3 linked regions of the Thiocapsa rosea genome follow. The protein of the gene in region 3 interacts with the protein of the main gene of each other region in a pairwise test. Links are inferred from orthologs where the notes say so. Each region holds a gene or a part of one and is shown on either strand. Other genes may lie near its edges.

Region 1 (3,841 bases), 600 kb from region 3 along the record:
CCAGAGAAAATCCAGGCGCGTGCTCGGTTCGGCAAGGTCGCGGTGCTCCTCGGCGGGCGCGCGGCGGAGCGCGAGATCTCGCTGAAGAGCGGCAGCGCCGTGCTGGCGGCCCTGTTGCGTCAGGGCGTCGACGCCCATGCACTGGATCCGGACGAGCAGGTTCTCGAACATCTGCGCACCGGCGGTTTCGATCGCGCCTTCATCATCCTGCACGGACGCGGCGGCGAAGACGGTCAGATTCAAGGCGCCTTGGAGACCATCGGGATGCCCTACACGGGTTCCGGGGTTCTGGGTTCGGCGCTCGGCATGGACAAGTATCGCTGCAAGCTGGCCTGGACGGGGTGCGGTTTGCCGACGGCCGCATCGGTGCTGCTGCGCACGGACGCCGATCTGGCGGCTGCCGAGGCTCTCGGCTTCCCGCTCATGATCAAGCCCGTTCACGAGGGTTCGAGTATCGGGATGGCGCGCGTCGAGGATCCGGCCGCACTCGCCGATGCCTGGCGCACGGCACGCGGTTACGACGCACTGGTGCTCGCCGAGCGCTGGATCCAGGGCGCGGAATACACCTGTGCCGTGCTCGGACAGGCGGCGCTCCCCATGATCCGGCTCGAAACGCCGCACGCCTTTTACGACTTCGAGGCCAAGTATCGGGCCGACAGTACGCGCTATCACTGTCCCTGCGGTCTGCCCGAAGCAGAGGAGTCACGCCTGCAGCGACTCGCGCTCGACGCCTTCGAGGCGACCGGTGCGAGCGGTTGGGGCCGTGTCGACCTGATGGTCGACGGGAGCGGAGAGCCGTTCCTGCTCGAGATCAACACGGTGCCGGGCATGACCGACCACAGCCTGGTCCCGATGGCTGCGCGGGTAGCGGGGCTGGACTTCGACACCCTGGTTTGGCGGATCCTGGAAACGAGTCTCGACCGTGGTTGACCCGGCACGGACAACCCCTCCGATCGTAGAGGTGCGTGCGCGCCGCTCCGGGCGTTGGCTGGCGCTTGTCGGGTTGCTCTTGATTTCGGTCATGGCCGGCGGCGTTTGGCTGCTCGTTCATTGGGAGCCGCACCTGTTGCCCGTGCGCGTCATCGCCGTGGAGGGCGAGCTGCATCATCACTCCTCGCGGTTGCTTCAGCAGACCATCAGCGAGCGGCTGCGCGGCGGCATCTTGACGGCGGATTTGCACGATCTAAAGCAGGCTGCAGAGGACCTGGCCTGGGTTGGTCGCGCCACCGTGCGGCGCGTCTGGCCGGATCGGCTGCAGGTCGAGGTCGAGGAGCACCGCCCGATCGCACGCTGGAATCGCGACGGTCTGGTGACCGCGGAGGGCATCGTTTTTCGGCCCGGTACGGGCACGGTCCCGGCGGGTCTGCCGCTGCTCGAAGGCGAGGATCGGCGTGCGCCCGAGGTGGTCAAGCGCTATGCGCAGTGGCGCGACGATCTGATGCTGATCGGCCATCTTATCCAGACGCTCTCGGTCGACCCGCGCGGGGCGTGGCGGGTCGAGCTGGTCATGGGGGTCGAGTTGTATCTCGGCACGGAAGGCGTCGATCAACGGCTTGCGCGCTATATCGCCAGCGCGACGCAATTGGAGGCGGCCGGCCAGCCGCTGGTGGTGGACCTGCGCTACAGCAACGGTTTCGCCGTGAAATGGGCAGCGAACGCCGAGCCGCAGGCTCGTGCGACAACGGATCGCCCGACGCGATCCGGCAAACGAGGATAAGACCGGATGTCGAGACGTAACGACAAGAATCTATTGGTGGGCTTGGATATCGGGACCTCGAAGGTGGCCGCCTTGGTCGGCGAGCTCAAGGACGACAACCAGATCGAGATCATCGGCATCGGCACACACCCCTCGCGGGGTCTGAAAAAGGGCGTAGTCGTCGACATCGAGTCGACCGTCCAGTCGATTCAGCGTGCGGTCGAGGAGGCCGAGCTGATGGCCGGCTGCGAGATCCACTCGGTCCACGCCGGGATCGCCGGCAGCCATGTGCGCAGCCTCAACTCGCACGGCATCACCGCGATCAAGGAGGTCGAGGTCACCCAGGCCGATGTCGATCGGGTCATCGATGCCGCGCGCGCCGTCGCGATCCCGGCCGATCAGAAGATCCTGCATATCCTGCCGCAGGAATTCATCATCGACGATCAGGAGGGCATCCGCGAGCCGATCGGGATGTGCGGCGTGCGGCTCGAAGCCCGCGTGCACATGGTCACGGGTGCGGTGAGTGCCGCCCAAAACATCATCAAGTGTATTCGCCGCTGCGGGCTCGAGGTCGACGATCTGGTGCTCGCGCAGCTCAGCTCGAGCTATTCGGTGCTCGGCGACGACGAGAAGGAGCTCGGCGTCTGTGTCGTCGACATCGGCGGCGGGACGACGGATCTTGCCGTCTTCACCGACGGGGCGATTCGCCACACCGCGGTGATCCCGATCGCCGGCGATCAGGTGACCAACGACATCGCCGTGGCGCTGCGCACGCCGACCCAGCATGCCGAGCTGATCAAGGTCAAGCATGCCTGCGCCTTGGCGCAGCTGGCGGCCAACAGCGAGTCCATCGAGGTGCCGAGCATCGGCGATCGCCCGCCGCGCAGGCTCTCGCGCCAGACCTTGGCCGAGGTGGTCGAGCCCCGCTACGAGGAGCTTCTGACCCTGCTGCACAACGAGCTGCGCCGCAGCGGCTTCGAGGATCTGGTGGCGGGCGGCGTGGTACTGACCGGCGGCAGCTCGAAGATGGACGGTCTGATCGAGCTGGCCGAGGAGGTCTTCCACATGCCGGTGCGGCTCGGAGTCCCGCAGTACGTGATCGGGATGGACGAGGTGGTGAACAATCCAATCTATTCGACCGGCGTGGGGTTGCTGATGTACGCGCGTCAGCACCGCTTCTCGCGGCGTCCGGAGATCGGAGATTCCGCCGGGCTGCGTGGGGCTTGGTCACGGATGCGCAGTTGGTTCCAGGGCAATTTTTAGTGCAACCGCGTTTGGCGTTGATCCTGCTGAAAGCGGATTGATGATGGGGTGTTTCGTCAAGCCCCGTCGGTCGGGGGGCCGCGGCCTGCGGTCTCGGGCCGCGACGCATCCCGCGTCGCGGCGGTGTCGGGGGGGCGTGCGCGCCGAGGCGCGCACGTACGAGGTTTCATAGGTCGTGCAACGAACGAATTCGAGAGGAGACAACAGCATGTTTGAGCTCATGGATACCCACAGTCAGAACGCCGTCATCAAGGTCGTGGGCGTCGGGGGCGGGGGCGGGAATGCGGTCAATCACATGGTCGCCGCGACCATCGAAGGGGTCGACTTCATCTGCGCCAATACCGACGCTCAGGCGCTGAAGAGTTCGCAGGTGAAGACCATCCTTCAGCTCGGTGCCGGCATCACCAAAGGTTTGGGTGCCGGTGCCGATCCTGAGGTCGGTCGCAACTCCGCGATGGAGGACCGCGATCGCATCCAAGAGGCCCTGGAGGGTGCGGACATGGTCTTCATCACCGCCGGCATGGGTGGCGGGACCGGTACAGGTGCCGCGCCGATCGTGGCGCAGATCGCGAAGGAGCTGGGTATCCTGACGGTCGCCGTCGTGACCAAGCCGTTCCCGTTCGAGGGGACCAAGCGTCGCCGCATCGCCGAGGAAGGGATTGCGGAGTTGGCCAAACACGTCGACTCCTTGATTACCATTCCCAACGAAAAACTTCTGGCCGTTCTGGGCAAGGAAATGAGTCTGCTCGGTGCCTTCAGCGCCGCCAACGACGTGCTGTTGCATGCGACCCAAGGCATCGCCGAGCTGATCACCCGTCCGGGATTGATCAACGTCGACTTTGCTGATGTGAAGACGGTCATGTCCGAGATGGGCGTGGCCAT
Region 2 (3,687 bases), 600 kb from region 3 along the record:
AGCATGCCGAGCTGATCAAGGTCAAGCATGCCTGCGCCTTGGCGCAGCTGGCGGCCAACAGCGAGTCCATCGAGGTGCCGAGCATCGGCGATCGCCCGCCGCGCAGGCTCTCGCGCCAGACCTTGGCCGAGGTGGTCGAGCCCCGCTACGAGGAGCTTCTGACCCTGCTGCACAACGAGCTGCGCCGCAGCGGCTTCGAGGATCTGGTGGCGGGCGGCGTGGTACTGACCGGCGGCAGCTCGAAGATGGACGGTCTGATCGAGCTGGCCGAGGAGGTCTTCCACATGCCGGTGCGGCTCGGAGTCCCGCAGTACGTGATCGGGATGGACGAGGTGGTGAACAATCCAATCTATTCGACCGGCGTGGGGTTGCTGATGTACGCGCGTCAGCACCGCTTCTCGCGGCGTCCGGAGATCGGAGATTCCGCCGGGCTGCGTGGGGCTTGGTCACGGATGCGCAGTTGGTTCCAGGGCAATTTTTAGTGCAACCGCGTTTGGCGTTGATCCTGCTGAAAGCGGATTGATGATGGGGTGTTTCGTCAAGCCCCGTCGGTCGGGGGGCCGCGGCCTGCGGTCTCGGGCCGCGACGCATCCCGCGTCGCGGCGGTGTCGGGGGGGCGTGCGCGCCGAGGCGCGCACGTACGAGGTTTCATAGGTCGTGCAACGAACGAATTCGAGAGGAGACAACAGCATGTTTGAGCTCATGGATACCCACAGTCAGAACGCCGTCATCAAGGTCGTGGGCGTCGGGGGCGGGGGCGGGAATGCGGTCAATCACATGGTCGCCGCGACCATCGAAGGGGTCGACTTCATCTGCGCCAATACCGACGCTCAGGCGCTGAAGAGTTCGCAGGTGAAGACCATCCTTCAGCTCGGTGCCGGCATCACCAAAGGTTTGGGTGCCGGTGCCGATCCTGAGGTCGGTCGCAACTCCGCGATGGAGGACCGCGATCGCATCCAAGAGGCCCTGGAGGGTGCGGACATGGTCTTCATCACCGCCGGCATGGGTGGCGGGACCGGTACAGGTGCCGCGCCGATCGTGGCGCAGATCGCGAAGGAGCTGGGTATCCTGACGGTCGCCGTCGTGACCAAGCCGTTCCCGTTCGAGGGGACCAAGCGTCGCCGCATCGCCGAGGAAGGGATTGCGGAGTTGGCCAAACACGTCGACTCCTTGATTACCATTCCCAACGAAAAACTTCTGGCCGTTCTGGGCAAGGAAATGAGTCTGCTCGGTGCCTTCAGCGCCGCCAACGACGTGCTGTTGCATGCGACCCAAGGCATCGCCGAGCTGATCACCCGTCCGGGATTGATCAACGTCGACTTTGCTGATGTGAAGACGGTCATGTCCGAGATGGGCGTGGCCATGATGGGAACGGGTGCTGCGCGCGGCGAGCATCGTGCCCGCGAGGCCGCAGAGGCCGCCATCCGCAGCCCGCTGCTGGAGGATATCGACCTTGCAGGAGCGAAGGGCATCCTGGTCAACATCACCGCCGGACTGAGCCTGACCATCGGCGAGTTCGACGAGGTCGGCAACACGGTGCGTGATTTCGCCGACGACGATGCCACGGTCGTGGTGGGCACCGTGATCGATCCGACGCTGGACGACGAGTTGCGGGTCACCGTCGTGGCGACCGGGCTGGGCGAGCGTCGCGTCATGCTCAAACGCCAGGTGGCACAAGAAACGGCCGCGATGCATCTGGTCAGCAGCGTGGGCGGCAACGAGAGCGCGCCGAACTACAACGACCTGGGTCGGCCCGCCATCTATCGCCGGGGCGGCGGCGCCGGCGCCGCTGTGGCCGAAGCCGTGGTCGAGAATGACCTCGATTATCTGGATATCCCGGCATTTCTGCGGCGCCAGGCCGATTGATCAGGGGTTTCCCTGTATCGAATAGTTCTTTTAAAACAGGCATCTTCAAAATGGTTCGTTGTTGATCTTGATAAACGTCGGGGAAAACCCTAAGCTTGTCGGCAGGTGGCTCGCATGCGAGCCGCAAAACAACATGACGAATGGAAAGCGATCGTGGCTCGGGCGTGGACTCGCCGGGTCACGACCGGTCGTCGATCAGCCGGCAACGGATGCCGACAGCCGCCATGGCTTGCGATGGGAGACCTCGACCGATGCTCAAGCAGCGTACCTTGAAGAATGTGATCCGGGCGACCGGCGTCGGCCTGCACACCGGCGAGAAGATCCCGTTGACCTTGCGGCCGGCGGCGCCCGATACGGGGATTGTTTTCCGTCGGGTGGATTTGGACGTGCCCGTCGAGATCAAGGCGACACCCTTCAATGTCGGCGATACTCGGCTGTCGACGACATTGGTGAAGGGGGATGTTCGCGTCTCGACGGTCGAGCACATCCTCTCGGCCTTTGCCGGGCTCGGGATCGACAACGCCTATGTGGATGTCGGCGCCGCCGAGGTGCCGATCATGGACGGCAGCGCCGGGCCATTCGTCTTCCTCGTCCAGTCGGCCGGCGTCGAGGAGCAGAACCGCGCCAAGCGTTTTATCCGGATCAAGCGGCCGGTCGAGGTTCGGGACGGCGACAAATACGCGCGCTTCACGCCGTACAACGGGTTCAAGGTGGAGTTCTCGATCGACTTCGATCATCCCGCGTTCCATGCGCGATCCAACCGTGCGATCGTCGACTTTTCGACCTCCTCCTTCGTGAAGGAGATAAGCCGGGCACGTACCTTCGGTTTCCTGCGGGAAATCGAGGCATTACGTGCACAGAATCTCGCGCTCGGCGGCAGTCTCGACAATGCCGTGGTGGTCGACGAGTATCGTGTCCTCAACGACGAGGGTCTACGTTACGAAGACGAGTTCGTGAAGCACAAGATCCTGGATGCGATCGGCGACCTCTATCTCTTGGGGCACACCCTGATCGGATCCTTCCAGGCGCACAAGTCCGGGCATGCACTCAACAACACCCTGCTGAGGGCTTTGGTGGCCGACGTCAGTGCTTGGGAAGAGGTGGTGTTCGAGGACTCCGCGGAGTCTCCGATCTGCTATGCACACCCGGTGGCGCTGGCCTAGTCCGATCGCGCAGCAGGCGTCTTAACGATACCGGGCGATTCCGGCGAGTCCCTGTTGTCCCCGGCCGCCGTCATGGCGGCCGGGGCATGATTGTTTGCAAAACGTCGAAAGACCTCGGCTAAGGCCGGATCCGACATCCCTTCCGCTGCGCCGAGGAGATGGGCGCGAGTCTGTTGGGTCAGTCGCCCGCCGCCGTTCGGTTGTCTCTCGACCGTCCCTCGCGGTTTTGGCCCGAGGGCATCCATTCCATCGCGTTCCGAACGGACGCGGACCTGAGCAACCACCTTGGCAACGCCTTCGCGCTCGAGGGCTCGGGTCAGATCCTCGATCATGAAGCGTGCGCGGGTGACCCAAGCCGGCGAATCGAGAAAAAGCGTCAGGATCCCATCGCTCAACACGACGTCGCGACAGTGCGCACGCAGCGGGTCGGGCAACCGGCTCAGGACCATGCCGAGCAGTGCCAATTCACGGTCGCGATGCTCAAGATGCCGGCGAATCAGGCGGTTGGATTGAAGTAGCTCGCGGACATGGGCCAATCCCGGACGAAGCATCGGAGGTTTACCTCGGTATGCGCAAGGCCTGAGCAAACGGAGTCCCGATGTTTGCCCACGGCGAAAAACGAATCGACCTGAGGCGCGATTGTGGCGACAATCATGCC
Region 3 (3,838 bases):
CGCAACGATCGAGCCCTTGCTCGCGCTCCCCGGCATCGGCCGCTCCACGGCCGGTGCGGTGCTCTCGCTCGCCTTGGACCAGCCCCATCCGATCCTCGACGGCAACGTGAAGCGGGTGCTCGCGCGTGCCTTCGGCGTCGAGGGTTGGCCCGGCCAAGGTGCTGTCCTCGATCGGCTCTGGACACTGGCCGAGCGGCTGACGCCGGCGAACCGGGTCGGCGCCTACAACCAGGGCATGATGGATCTGGGCGCCACGCTCTGCACCCGTCGCGCCCCGGCCTGCGAGCGCTGTCCGGTCTCGGAGCGGTGTGTTGCGCGCCGCTCGGGCCGTCAGACCGAGCTCCCGACACCCCGCCCGCGCCGCAACCCGCCGGAGCGCGAAACCCTGATGCTGATCCTCGTCGATCCGGCCGGGGAGATCCTGCTGGAGCGTCGGCCCAAGAGCGGGATCTGGGGCGGACTTTGGAGTCTGCCCGAGATTGCGCCGGACGCCGATCCGCGCGACTGGTGTCTCGCTCGCCTCGGTGTTGCGCCCGCGCGGGTTGAAATGATCGGGGCACGCCGTCACACCTTCTCCCACTTCAATCTGGATATCCGGATCGCACTCGTGCAGCTCGACGCGACACCCGCTCGCGTTGCCGACGACGCCGATCGGCGCTGGCTGAACCGTGCCGATCTCGCTTCTCTCGGTACGCCCGCGCCGGTGAAAGGCATCCTGGACCACTTTCTAGCCGGCCGAGCGCAACCGCCCGTTCGTGCGCAACCACACGGAGACGTCTCATGACTCACATGGTTCACTGCGTCAAGCTCGGCCGCGAGGCCGAGGGCCTGGATCGGGCGCCCTATCCGGGCGAACTCGGCAAGCGCATCCACGCCAATGTGTCCAAGCAGGCCTGGCAGGACTGGCTGCGCCACCAGACCATGCTGATCAACGAGAATCGCCTGAGTCCGATGGATCCCAAGTCACGCAAATTTCTCGAAGAGCAGATGGATAAATATTTCTTCGGCGAAGGCGCGGAGATGCCCGAGGGTTACGTCCCGCCGAAAAGCTAGCGGAGCGGCGCGGAGAATCCGAGACCGTCCGAAATTATTTTCGTTGTCGTTGTCGTTGTCGTTGTCGTAATCGACCATCGATACGACCACGATTACGACAACGACAACAAGCGGTCTCGAAACATCTGCCGTGCTGCACCATCAGCGTTCGCCGGCAATCCGAACGGGGCCGGCCGCCGATCCGAGCGCTTCGGTCTTGTCGTGAACACCCGCCTTGCCGATCCTCCCTTGCGTTGTTAGATTAGCTCGCCGTTTTCCGATGGATTTCCCGGAGGATCCTGATCCAGGATGCCCGCGGGAGAGCCGGCGATCTCCTCTTTCTCCCGCAAGGTACGCACCTGATGTTCTTCAGAAGTCTTCGTGGAATCTTCTCGAACGATCTCTCGATCGATTTGGGTACGGCCAACACGCTCATCTTTGCGCGTGACCAGGGGATCGTCCTCAACGAGCCGTCGGTGGTCGCGATCCGTCACGAGCGCAAAGGCGGAGGCAAGACGGTCGTCGCCGTGGGCGAAGAGGCCAAGCTGATGCTCGGTCGTACGCCGCAAAGCATCACGGCGATTCGCCCGCTCAAGGACGGTGTGATCGCGGATTTCACGATCACCGAGAAGATGCTCCAGTACTTTATTCATAAGGTGCATGCGTCGCGCATGATTCGCCCCAGCCCGCGCGTGCTCATCTGCGTGCCCTGCGGCTCGACCCAGGTCGAGCGTCGCGCCATCAAGGAGTCGGCGGCCGGGGCCGGGGCGCGCGAGGTCTTTTTGATCGAAGAGCCCATGTCGGCGGCGATCGGTGCCGGACTCGCGGTCCACGAGCCGCGTGGCTGCATGGTGATCGACATCGGCGGGGGCACCTCCGAGGTGGCCATCATCTCGCTCAACGGCATCGTCTATTCGGCATCGATCCGGGTCGGCGGCGACACCTTCGACGACGCGATCATCAATTACGTCCGGCGCAACTACGGCACCCTCATCGGCGAGGCCACGGCCGAGCGGATCAAGCACAGCATCGGCTCGGCCTTTCCGGGCAACGAGGTGCTGGAGATCGAGGTGCGCGGGCGCAATCTCGCAGAAGGTATCCCGCGCAGCTTTACGCTCAACAGCAACGAGATCCTCGAAGCCCTGCAGGAACCGCTTGCGGCGATCGTCGGCTCGGTGAAGATGGCCTTGGAGCAGACCCCGCCCGAGCTCGGCTCGGACGTGGCCGAGCGCGGCATCGTGTTGACCGGCGGCGGCTCACTGCTGCGCGATTTCGACCGTCTGATCGAGGAAGAGACGGGGCTGCCGGTGGTCGTGGCCGAAGATCCCTTGACCTGTGTCGCGCGCGGCGGCGGCAAGGCGCTCGAGATGATCGACGCACGAGGAATCGATCTCTTTACGACCGAGTGATCCCATCAAACCGCTGTTCATTCGCGGTCCGTCGCCCGCCCTCCGGGTCACCCTGGCTGTGGTATGCGCGCTGGGCCTAATCATCGCCGACCACCGGTTCGACCATCTCGACCGCGTGCGCTCGCTATTGTCCGTTTTGGCCCATCCGCTGCATTTGGCCGTGAACGTGCCGTCCGCACTCATCCGCTCCACGCAGGAGCAGCTCACGGACGCAGCACAGCTGCGGACCCTGAATGCCGCACTGAATCGCGAAAACCTGCTGCTGAAGGCTCGCCTGCAGCAGTTCGAGTCGCTCGAGGCCGAGAACATGCGATTGCGCGACCTGCTAGGCTCGTCGTTCAACATCGGCGAGCGGGTGCTCATCGCGGAGATCCTCGCGGTGGATCTCACGCCCTCGCGGCAGCTGGTGATGGTGAACAAAGGGACAAGCTCGGGCGTCTTCGTGGGGCAGCCGGTGTTGGATGCCAATGCCGTGATGGGACAGGTGATCCGCACCAATCCCTTCTCGTCTATTGTGCTGCTGATCACCGACTCGGATCATTCACTCCCGGTGGAGGTCAATCGCAACGGTCTGCGCAGCATCGCCGCCGGGTCAGGCGTGGGACAGGAGCTGGAGCTGCTTTACATCCCCAAGAATGCCGATATCCGCGAGGGCGATCTGCTGGTCACATCGGGGATGGGCGAGCGCTTTCCGCCGGGCTACCCGGTGGCGCGGGTCACGACGGTGCGTCAGGATCCGGATAATCCCTTTACCACCGTGCTGGCCGAGCCAACCGCCCGGCTTGACCGCAGCCGCGAGGTCCTGTTGGTCTGGACCCTCGATCCGCAGATGCGCCAGCAAGCCCTCACCGACGCCGAGCCGGGCGCCGAAACGAGTGCCGAGACGCGCAAAGGCGCCGTACGATGACCGACGCTCCGCCGCGCGGCGGCTGGCTGATCCTCGCCAGTGTGCTGGTCGCCCTGTTCCTTTCCATCCTGCCCATGCCGGCCGGGATCGATGCCTTCAGGCCACCCTGGGTCGCGCTCGTGACGCTCTATTGGTGCCTGACCGTGCCCGAGCGCTTCGGGGTCTTTTCGGCCTTCGCCGCGGGTTTGGCCTTGGATGTCGCCTCGGGATCTTTGTTCGGGCAGCATGCGCTGGGGCTCTCGCTCGTCGCCTATGCCGCGGTCGAGCTGCATCAACGGATCCGACTTTTCCCCTTGTGGCAACAGTCGCTCTTCGTGTGGGTCCTGTTGCTGGTCGAGCGGCTGCTCAACCTGTGGGTCGTGGCGGCAACCGGCCAGCCGATACCCTCCCTGGTCTACTGGGTGTCGACCCTGCTGGGTCTGCTGCTCTGGCCCTGGCTCTTCGTGATCCTAAGCGATCTCGGACGCCGTGTCGGTTTGGTCTAAACCGC

Evidence for each region.
Region 1: the proteins of BDD21_RS06800 (region 3) and ftsA interact in binary tests that used the Escherichia coli proteins (3 or more experiments, as listed by UniProt). The link is inferred for Thiocapsa rosea from one-to-one orthologs.
Region 2: the proteins of BDD21_RS06800 (region 3) and ftsZ interact in binary tests that used the Escherichia coli proteins (3 or more experiments, as listed by UniProt). The link is inferred for Thiocapsa rosea from one-to-one orthologs.

The regions. Positions count from the first base shown.
Region 1 is NZ_RBXL01000001.1:881,901-885,741, reverse strand. What follows is about bases 910-3,841. They hold ftsA (cell division protein FtsA), read left to right. Parts: upstream 910-1,723; coding sequence 1,724-2,959; downstream 2,960-3,841. Other genes in these bases: ftsZ (cell division protein FtsZ), read left to right, coding at 3,168-3,841; BDD21_RS03965 (cell division protein FtsQ/DivIB), read left to right, coding at 923-1,717; BDD21_RS03970 (D-alanine--D-alanine ligase), read left to right, coding at 910-930. Also shown: more of BDD21_RS03970, read left to right, coding at 1-909. UniProt on the Escherichia coli protein: Essential cell division protein that assists in the assembly of the Z ring. May serve as the principal membrane anchor for the Z ring.
Region 2 is NZ_RBXL01000001.1:879,578-883,264, reverse strand. The notes cover bases 1-2,778. They hold ftsZ (cell division protein FtsZ), read left to right. Parts: upstream 1-690; coding sequence 691-1,866; downstream 1,867-2,778. Other genes in these bases: lpxC (UDP-3-O-acyl-N-acetylglucosamine deacetylase), read left to right, coding at 2,118-2,778; ftsA (cell division protein FtsA), read left to right, coding at 1-482. Outside these bases: more of lpxC, read left to right, coding at 2,779-3,029; BDD21_RS03945 (DciA family protein), read right to left, coding at 3,026-3,580. UniProt on the Escherichia coli protein: Essential cell division protein that forms a contractile ring structure (Z ring) at the future cell division site. The regulation of the ring assembly controls the timing and the location of cell division.
Region 3 is NZ_RBXL01000001.1:1,477,436-1,481,273, forward strand. The notes cover bases 489-3,417. They hold BDD21_RS06800 (rod shape-determining protein), read left to right. Parts: upstream 489-1,394; coding sequence 1,395-2,441; downstream 2,442-3,417. Other genes in these bases: mutY (A/G-specific adenine glycosylase), read left to right, coding at 489-784; BDD21_RS06795 (oxidative damage protection protein), read left to right, coding at 781-1,053; mreC (rod shape-determining protein MreC), read left to right, coding at 2,461-3,348; mreD (rod shape-determining protein MreD), read left to right, coding at 3,345-3,417. In the rest of the region: more of mutY, read left to right, coding at 1-488; more of mreD, read left to right, coding at 3,418-3,833. UniProt on the Escherichia coli protein: Forms membrane-associated dynamic filaments that are essential for cell shape determination. Acts by regulating cell wall synthesis and cell elongation, and thus cell shape.